DNA from 3 places in the Micromonospora sp. NPDC003241 genome. Region 3 is predicted to be linked to each of the others. Evidence: predicted binding sites of a transcription regulator. Region 3 holds the regulator's gene; each other region holds the start of a gene.
What was found. The regulator HrcA, encoded in region 3, represses chaperone genes, less so after heat shock. The targets are predictions, from matches to a motif close to GGTTNGCACNCTCNNNNNGAGNGTGCNAACC.
Positions count from the first base shown of each region.

Region 1 (2,269 bases), on a different contig from region 3:
TCGCCGAGATCTTCTGCGTGGTGATCAGGATGTACGCGTCCTCCAGGACGGACTCCTGCGACTCCACGTCGGTGACGAAGTTCGGCGAGATGAAGCCCTTGTCGAACTGGAGACCCTCGGTCACGTCCAGCTCGGTGTGCAGGGCGGAGCCCTCCTCGACGGTGATCACACCGTCGCGGCCGACCCGCTCCATCGCCTCGGCGATCAGCTCACCGATGGTGGAGTCCTGCGCGGAGACCGTCGCGACGTGCGCCACGGCCTTCTTGTCGGAGACCTCGACGGCCTTGCCGAGCAGCGCCTCGGAGACCTTCGCGGAGGCCGCGTCGACGCCCCGCTTGAGGCCGGCCGGGTTGGCACCCGCGGTGACGTTGCGCAGACCCTCGCGGACCATGGCCTGGGCCAGCACGGTCGCGGTGGTGGTCCCGTCGCCGGCGACGTCGTTGGTCTTGGTCGCCACCTCCTTGACCAGCTGCGCGCCGAGGTTCTCGTACGGGTTGGTGAGCTCGATCTCCTTGGCGATGGTCACACCATCGTTGGTGATCGTCGGCGCACCGAATTTCTTGTCCAGGACGACGTTGCGCCCGCGCGGCCCGAGGGTGACCTTGACCGCGTCCGCGAGCGCGTTGACACCGTGCTCCAGCAGGTGCCGGGCGTCGTCCGAGAAGCTCAGGATCTTCGCCATGAATGTCCCTTCGACGCGAGGTTGCCCCGGCCCGGCGAGCCGGACCGGGGCAACGTCACTGATCGGTTGGTTACTTCTCGATGACCGCGAGGACGTCGCGGGCGGAGAGCACCAGGTACTCCTCGCCGGCGTACTTGACCTCGGTGCCGCCGTACTTCGAGTAGAGGACGGTGTCGCCGACGGAGACGTCGATCGGCACGCGGTTGCCCTTGTCGTCGATCCGGCCCGGGCCGACAGCGAGGACGGTGCCCTCCTGCGGCTTCTCCTTGGCGGTGTCGGGGATCACGATGCCCGAGGCGGTGGTGGTCTCGGCCTCGTTCGCCTGGACCACGATGCGGTCCTCGAGCGGCTTGATCGCAACCTTGGTCGCGGTAGTCACGGGCATACCCTCCTGGGGTACTTGGTTTCGTTACCGATCGGCATGCCGACCGGCGTCAATTGCCACATGCCACCGGGCGGGGCCGTCGTCGCGGGTGCCGGTCCGCCTGGCGTTCAACCCCCGGGCACCAGGGCCCGGACGTTGGCACCCTCAGGGTGAGAGTGCTAATCGCAGGTTATTCCTCGGCTAGCACTCCGTCAAGGAGAGTGCCAACCCGCCACCTCGTGTCGCCACTCTTGCGCCATACCTCTGCGCTCTTGCGCCACTGTTCTGCCACTCTGGCGCCAGCGTTCGCCACGGTCGACCGCAACACGCCGACACTCGCTTCCCCACCGAACGGCCGACCCTTACTCTCCGGCGCGACTACGTGACGGAGGGCGGACAAATGGCGGACATGCCAACCCTGGATTTCCTGCGCGACCAACTGCGCCGGGCCCGCAAGCTGCGCGGGCTCAGCCAGGAAGAACTGGGCAAGATGGTCAACTATGCTCCGTCGTCGATCAGCGCGATGGAGACCGGGCAGAACCAGCTCAGCGCCGACTACCTGGCCCGGTTCGACAAGGTACTGGAGACCGGTGGCCTCTTCGTCGGGATGCTGGAGTTGATCCGGCTGCACGCCGAGCCGGACTGGTTCCGACCGTGGGGCGAGATCGAGCGCGAGGCCGTCGCGCTGCGCTGGTACGACCCGGCGGTGGTGCCGGGCCTGCTCCAGACCGAGGCGTACGCGCGGGAGATGTTGCGGGCCGGGCCGCCGCTGACCGACGAGCAGATCGAGAAGCGGGTGCTGGCCCGGATGGCGCGGCAGGAGATCCTCGCCCGCGAGGAGCCGCCACAGCTCGTCGCGGTGCTCGACGAGCAGGCGCTGCGCCGGCAGGTGGGCGAGCCCACGACCATGTACGAGCAGGTGAAGCACCTGCGCGCCCTCGCCGACCATTCGCACGTGCAGGTACGGATCGTGCCGGCCGAGACCCCGTGGTACGGCGGGCTTGCCGGACCGTTCGTGCTGGCCCGGCTCGCCGACGGCACCGAGGTGGCCCACCTGGACAACCAGCTCCGGGGCCACACCGTGGACAGCCCGAACGAGCTTGCCAGCCTCGGACGGCGTTGGGAGACTGTGGCCGGTGAGGCGCTGCCGCGCCGGCAGTCCGCCCGCCTGATCGAGGAAGTGGCGAACTCATGGACCTGACCCGTGCCGCCTGGCGCAAGTC
Region 1 is NZ_JBSFSO010000001.1:44,312-46,580, forward strand. Features, by position in the region: gene groL (chaperonin GroEL) at 1-682, opposite strand, end outside; gene groES (co-chaperone GroES) at 753-1,067, opposite strand; gene ACWDVW_RS00200 (helix-turn-helix domain-containing protein) at 1,456-2,247, shown strand; gene ACWDVW_RS00205 (DUF397 domain-containing protein) at 2,238-2,269, shown strand, end outside.
Region 1: a site for HrcA is predicted at 1,201-1,231, ahead of groES (co-chaperone GroES). Genes of this name have one in related genera too.

Region 2 (2,269 bases), on a different contig from region 3:
GATGGCGATGTCGGTCAGCATGGCCTTGCGGCGGTCACCGAAGCCCGGCGCCTTGACGGCGACCGACTTGAAGGTGCCCCGGACCTTGTTGACCACCAGGGTGGCCAGGGCCTCGCCCTCCAGGTCCTCGGCGATGATCAGCAGCGGCTTGCCCGACTGCATGACCTTCTCCAGGATCGGGAGCAGGTCCTTGACCGACGAGATCTTGCTGTTGGCGATCAGGATGTACGGGTCGTCGAAGACGGCCTCCATACGCTCCGGGTCGGTCATGAAGTAGGCCGAGATGTAGCCCTTGTCGAAGCGCATGCCCTCGGTGAGCTCCAGCTCCAGCCCGAAGGTGTTGCTCTCCTCGACGGTGATGACGCCTTCCTTGCCCACCTTGTCCATCGCCTCGGCGATGATCTCACCGACGGTGTTGTCACCGGCGGAGATGGAGGCGGTGGAGGCGATCTGCTCCTTGGTCTCGACGTCCTTGGCGAGCTTCAGCAGCTCCTCCGAGACGCTGGCCACGGCGGACTCGATGCCCCGCTTCAGGGCCATCGGGTTGGCGCCGGCGGCCACGTTGCGCAGACCCTCGCGAACGAGAGCCTGGGCCAGGACGGTCGCCGTCGTCGTGCCGTCACCGGCCACGTCGTCGGTCTTCTTGGCGACCTCCTTGACCAGCTCGGCGCCGATCTTCTCGTACGGGTCCTCGAGCTCGATCTCCTTGGCGATGCTCACACCATCGTTGGTGATGGTGGGGGCACCCCACTTCTTCTCGAGCACGACGTTGCGGCCCTTGGGGCCGAGGGTCACCTTCACGGCGTCGGCGAGCTGGTTCATGCCCCGCTCGAGGCCGCGGCGAGCCTCTTCGTCGAACGCGATCATCTTGGCCATACGGCGTTGTCCTCCTGGACACTCACGGACCAGCCGGGGTGTGCCCCGGACGGGCCGTCTGGTGTACGCACCTTGGGACGTCGCCACCTGGCGACGGCGACGTCTCCTCGGCCGGGCCGGATAGCCCGCGACGACCGGCCACTGCCCCGCCCGAGGTGATCCCCCGAGTGCGACGGTGGCCCCACCGTCCCGACCAACTGGCACTCACGCCATGCGAGTGCCAATGACTTGTTTAGCACTCTGCCCTGCCGAGTGCAAGCACGACCGCCGTGATCAGCCGAGTTCGTGGGCTAGTTGGGCGTCGTTCACCGGCCCCTCGTGTGCCCGCTGCTCGGCGTACGTGACGACCAGCCCGACCAACTGGGCGAGCTGGGCCGGCAGGGTCAGCAGCGCCGTCATCACCGTCACCACGACCGTGCCCACGGTCACCGTCCGGGTGTCCATCGGACCGGTGCCGATCGACAGCAGCGCCACCTGCTCGATCATGGCCGCGGCCAACGACACGGCGATCACCGCGCCGATCACCAGCGCCAACCGGCCGAGCAGCAGGCCCAGCCGCTGCCGCAGCATCTGGTGCGAACGGCCGATCGGGTTGTCCCGCTCGAACAGGTAGACCGGGCCGACCATCGCCAGCGCGAACACCGCGTAGATGCCGGGCAGGAAGCAGAGGCAGAGGCCGAACAGCACGATCATGCCGACCAGCAGGGTCCAACCCCAGAGCCCGAGCGCCCGCCGGAGCCCGTAACGCAGGGCCGTGCCGAGGTCGACCGGGGCACCCGCCGCCTGCCGGGCGATCACCCAGGTACCGGCGGCCCACCCCACGCACTGCGCCAGGCTGGCGATCAGACCCGCTCCGAACAGGCTGCCCACCCACACGAAGGCGTCGGCCCAGAACCCGGTGGGCAGCACGGCGCTGTCGCCGGCGAGCTGGTCCTCCCAGCGCGCGGTGGGGTCGATCACCAGCCCGAGCACCGCCACCACCATCGCCGGCAGCACCTGCGTGATCAGAACGATCGGCAGCAGCACCGGCCAGCCCCGGCGAACCGCGCCGACACAGCGCGCGTACCAGCCACCCACTCCGGCACCGGGCGGATTCACCAACGGGCTGGCCGGGTCGAGGCCGTGCCCCGGGTACCCACCGTAGGGCGACGTCGGATAGGGCTGACCGGGATAGGGCAGCGGCCCCCCGACTTGACTCGGATACGGCTGACCGGAATAGGGCTGCCCCGGATACGACTGGCCCGGATACGGCTCACCCGGATACCACTGGCCCGGATACGACTGGCCCGGATCGGGCGCTGGTGCACCCGGCTGGCCGGGCACGCCGGTCTCGGGGCCACCGCCCCACGGCGCGGCGGCCGCCGCCCCCACACCCGGGGCCGGAGCGGGCTCG
Region 2 is NZ_JBSFSO010000001.1:366,484-368,752, forward strand. Features, by position in the region: gene groL (chaperonin GroEL) at 1-876, opposite strand, end outside; gene ACWDVW_RS01790 (hypothetical protein) at 1,150-2,269, opposite strand, start outside.
Region 2: a site for HrcA is predicted at 1,072-1,102, ahead of groL (chaperonin GroEL). Genes of this name have one in related genera too.

Region 3 (2,269 bases):
GGCCCACGCGGCCGGCCGCGCCGTCCTCACGGTGCGCGGCCGGCTGCTCGCCGACGCCGTGGTGCGGGACCTGCTGCCCTGACGAGCGCCTCCGAGGTCAGCGCTTCACGAAGGCGTAGGTCATCGGGTAGCGGTAGAGGGCGCCCTCGTTGGCCTTGACCCCGGCGATGATGCCGAAGATCACCGGCACGATCCAGACCAGGAACGGCACGAAGAACAGCAGGCCGCAGGTGATCGCGGTGAGCACCCAACTGAGCAACCCGGCGATCGCCCAGGTGATCTGGAAGTTCACGGCGGCCACCGAGTGCGCCCGGACCACCGGGCTCTGCTGGCCCCGGGTCATCATCGCGATCAGCGGCGCGACCCAGCCCAGCAGACCTCCACCCACGATCACCCCGAGCGGGCCACCGAAGTGGGCGATCAGCGTCCAGGTCTTGTCCTCGTTGTTGGCGTAGCCGCCGCCGGGGGGACCGTAACCACCCGTCGGGTACCCGACACCGGGTGCGCCACCCGGCGGGTACTCGCCCGGCGGGGGATAGCCACCCGGCGGCGGGTAGCCACCGGGCGGCGGATAGTCACCGGGCGGGCCGTAACCACCGGGCGGGCCGTAGCCACCGGGCGGCGGGGGCTGGTCGCCGGTGGGCGGCGGATAGTCGCCGGGCGGGGGATAGCCGGGCTGGCCGGAGGAGCCCGACAGTGGAGAAGTGGGGTCGTCGCCGGACCCGGGAGGACGAGGTGGTTCAGTCATGTGGTCACGGTAGGTGCCAGCGGCAACGGACGCACTAGCGACACCGGGGCGTGTCAACCCGTCGGCCGGTTTCCGCCACGACCGGGATGACTTGATCATCGCGGGCACGGGAACCCCGACGTAGACTGGCACTCGCTACAGTCGAGTGCCAGAGTGTTCCTCTGGCACTCTGGGCGCTCCGGGCTGACCTGCGACAGGAGGTGGGGAGGATGGGTCTCGACGACCGGAAACTCGCCGTGCTCCGGGCGATCGTCGAGGACTACGTCGCCACCCAGGAGCCGGTCGGCAGCAAGGCGCTCGTGGAACGGCACCAACTCGGCGTGTCCCCGGCCACCGTGCGCAACGACATGGCCGTGCTGGAGGAGGAGGGCTACATCCGCCAGCCGCACACCAGTGCCGGGCGGGTGCCCACCGATCGCGGCTACCGCCTCTTCGTCGACCGGCTCAGTCGGGTCAAGCCGCTCAGCCCGGCCGAACGCCGGGCGATCGAACGGTTCCTGGTCGGCGCGGTGGACCTCGACGACGTGGTGCACCGCACCGTACGCCTGCTCGCGCAACTGACCCGCCAGGTCGCCGTCGTGCAGTACCCGAGCCTGGCCCGCTCCACCGTCCGGCACCTGGAACTCGTGCCGATCTCCACCACCCGGCTGACGCTGGTGATGATCGCCGACACCGGCCGGGTCGAGCAGCGGCTTGTCGAACTGCCCGCGCCGGTCCCCGCCGACGACGTCCTGGACCTGCGCCGACTGGTCAACGAGAAGCTGGTCGGCACCCGCCTGTCCGACACGCCACCGCTGGTGCAGACACTCATCGACGAGTGTGCGCCGCACCTGCGGGCGGCCATGACCACGCTCTCCACCGTCCTGCTGGAGACCCTCGTCGAACGGCACGAGGAGCGGCTCGCCCTGGCCGGCACCGCCAACCTGGCCCGGGGCGGCCTGCTCGACTTCCAGGGGTCGCTGCGCCCCATCCTCGAAGCGCTCGAGGAGGAGGTGGTGCTGCTCAAGCTCATCGGCGAGGTCGAGCCGAGCACGCTGCGGGTCCGCATCGGCGACGAGAACCAGATCGACAACCTGCGGGCGGCGTCCGTGGTCAGCACCGGATACGGCCCGGGCGCGACCATCGTCGGGGGGATGGGCGTGCTGGGACCGACCCGGATGGACTACCCCGGAACAATCGCCACGGTGAGGGCCGTGGCACGCTACGTGGGCGAGCTGCTGGCCCAGAACTGACCAGTCAGGGCCGACGGCAGGCTGCCGCCACCGACCGGCGTAACGCGAGACGAACACGAGGACACGGAACCCAGTGGCCAGGGACTACTACGGCATTCTCGGCGTGAGCCGAGGGGCCTCCGACGACGAGATCAAGCGCGCCTACCGCAAGCTGGCGCGCCAGTTCCACCCGGACGTGAATCCGGACCCGGAGGCCCAGGAGAAGTTCAAGGACATCAACGCCGCGTACGAGGTGTTGTCCGACGACCGGAAACGGCAGATCGTCGACCTCGGTGGCGATCCGCTCGCA
Region 3 is NZ_JBSFSO010000041.1:20,383-22,651, forward strand. Features, by position in the region: gene hemW (radical SAM family heme chaperone HemW) at 1-82, shown strand, start outside; gene ACWDVW_RS25695 (DUF4870 domain-containing protein) at 98-748, opposite strand; gene hrcA (heat-inducible transcriptional repressor HrcA) at 958-1,980, shown strand; gene dnaJ (molecular chaperone DnaJ) at 2,054-2,269, shown strand, end outside.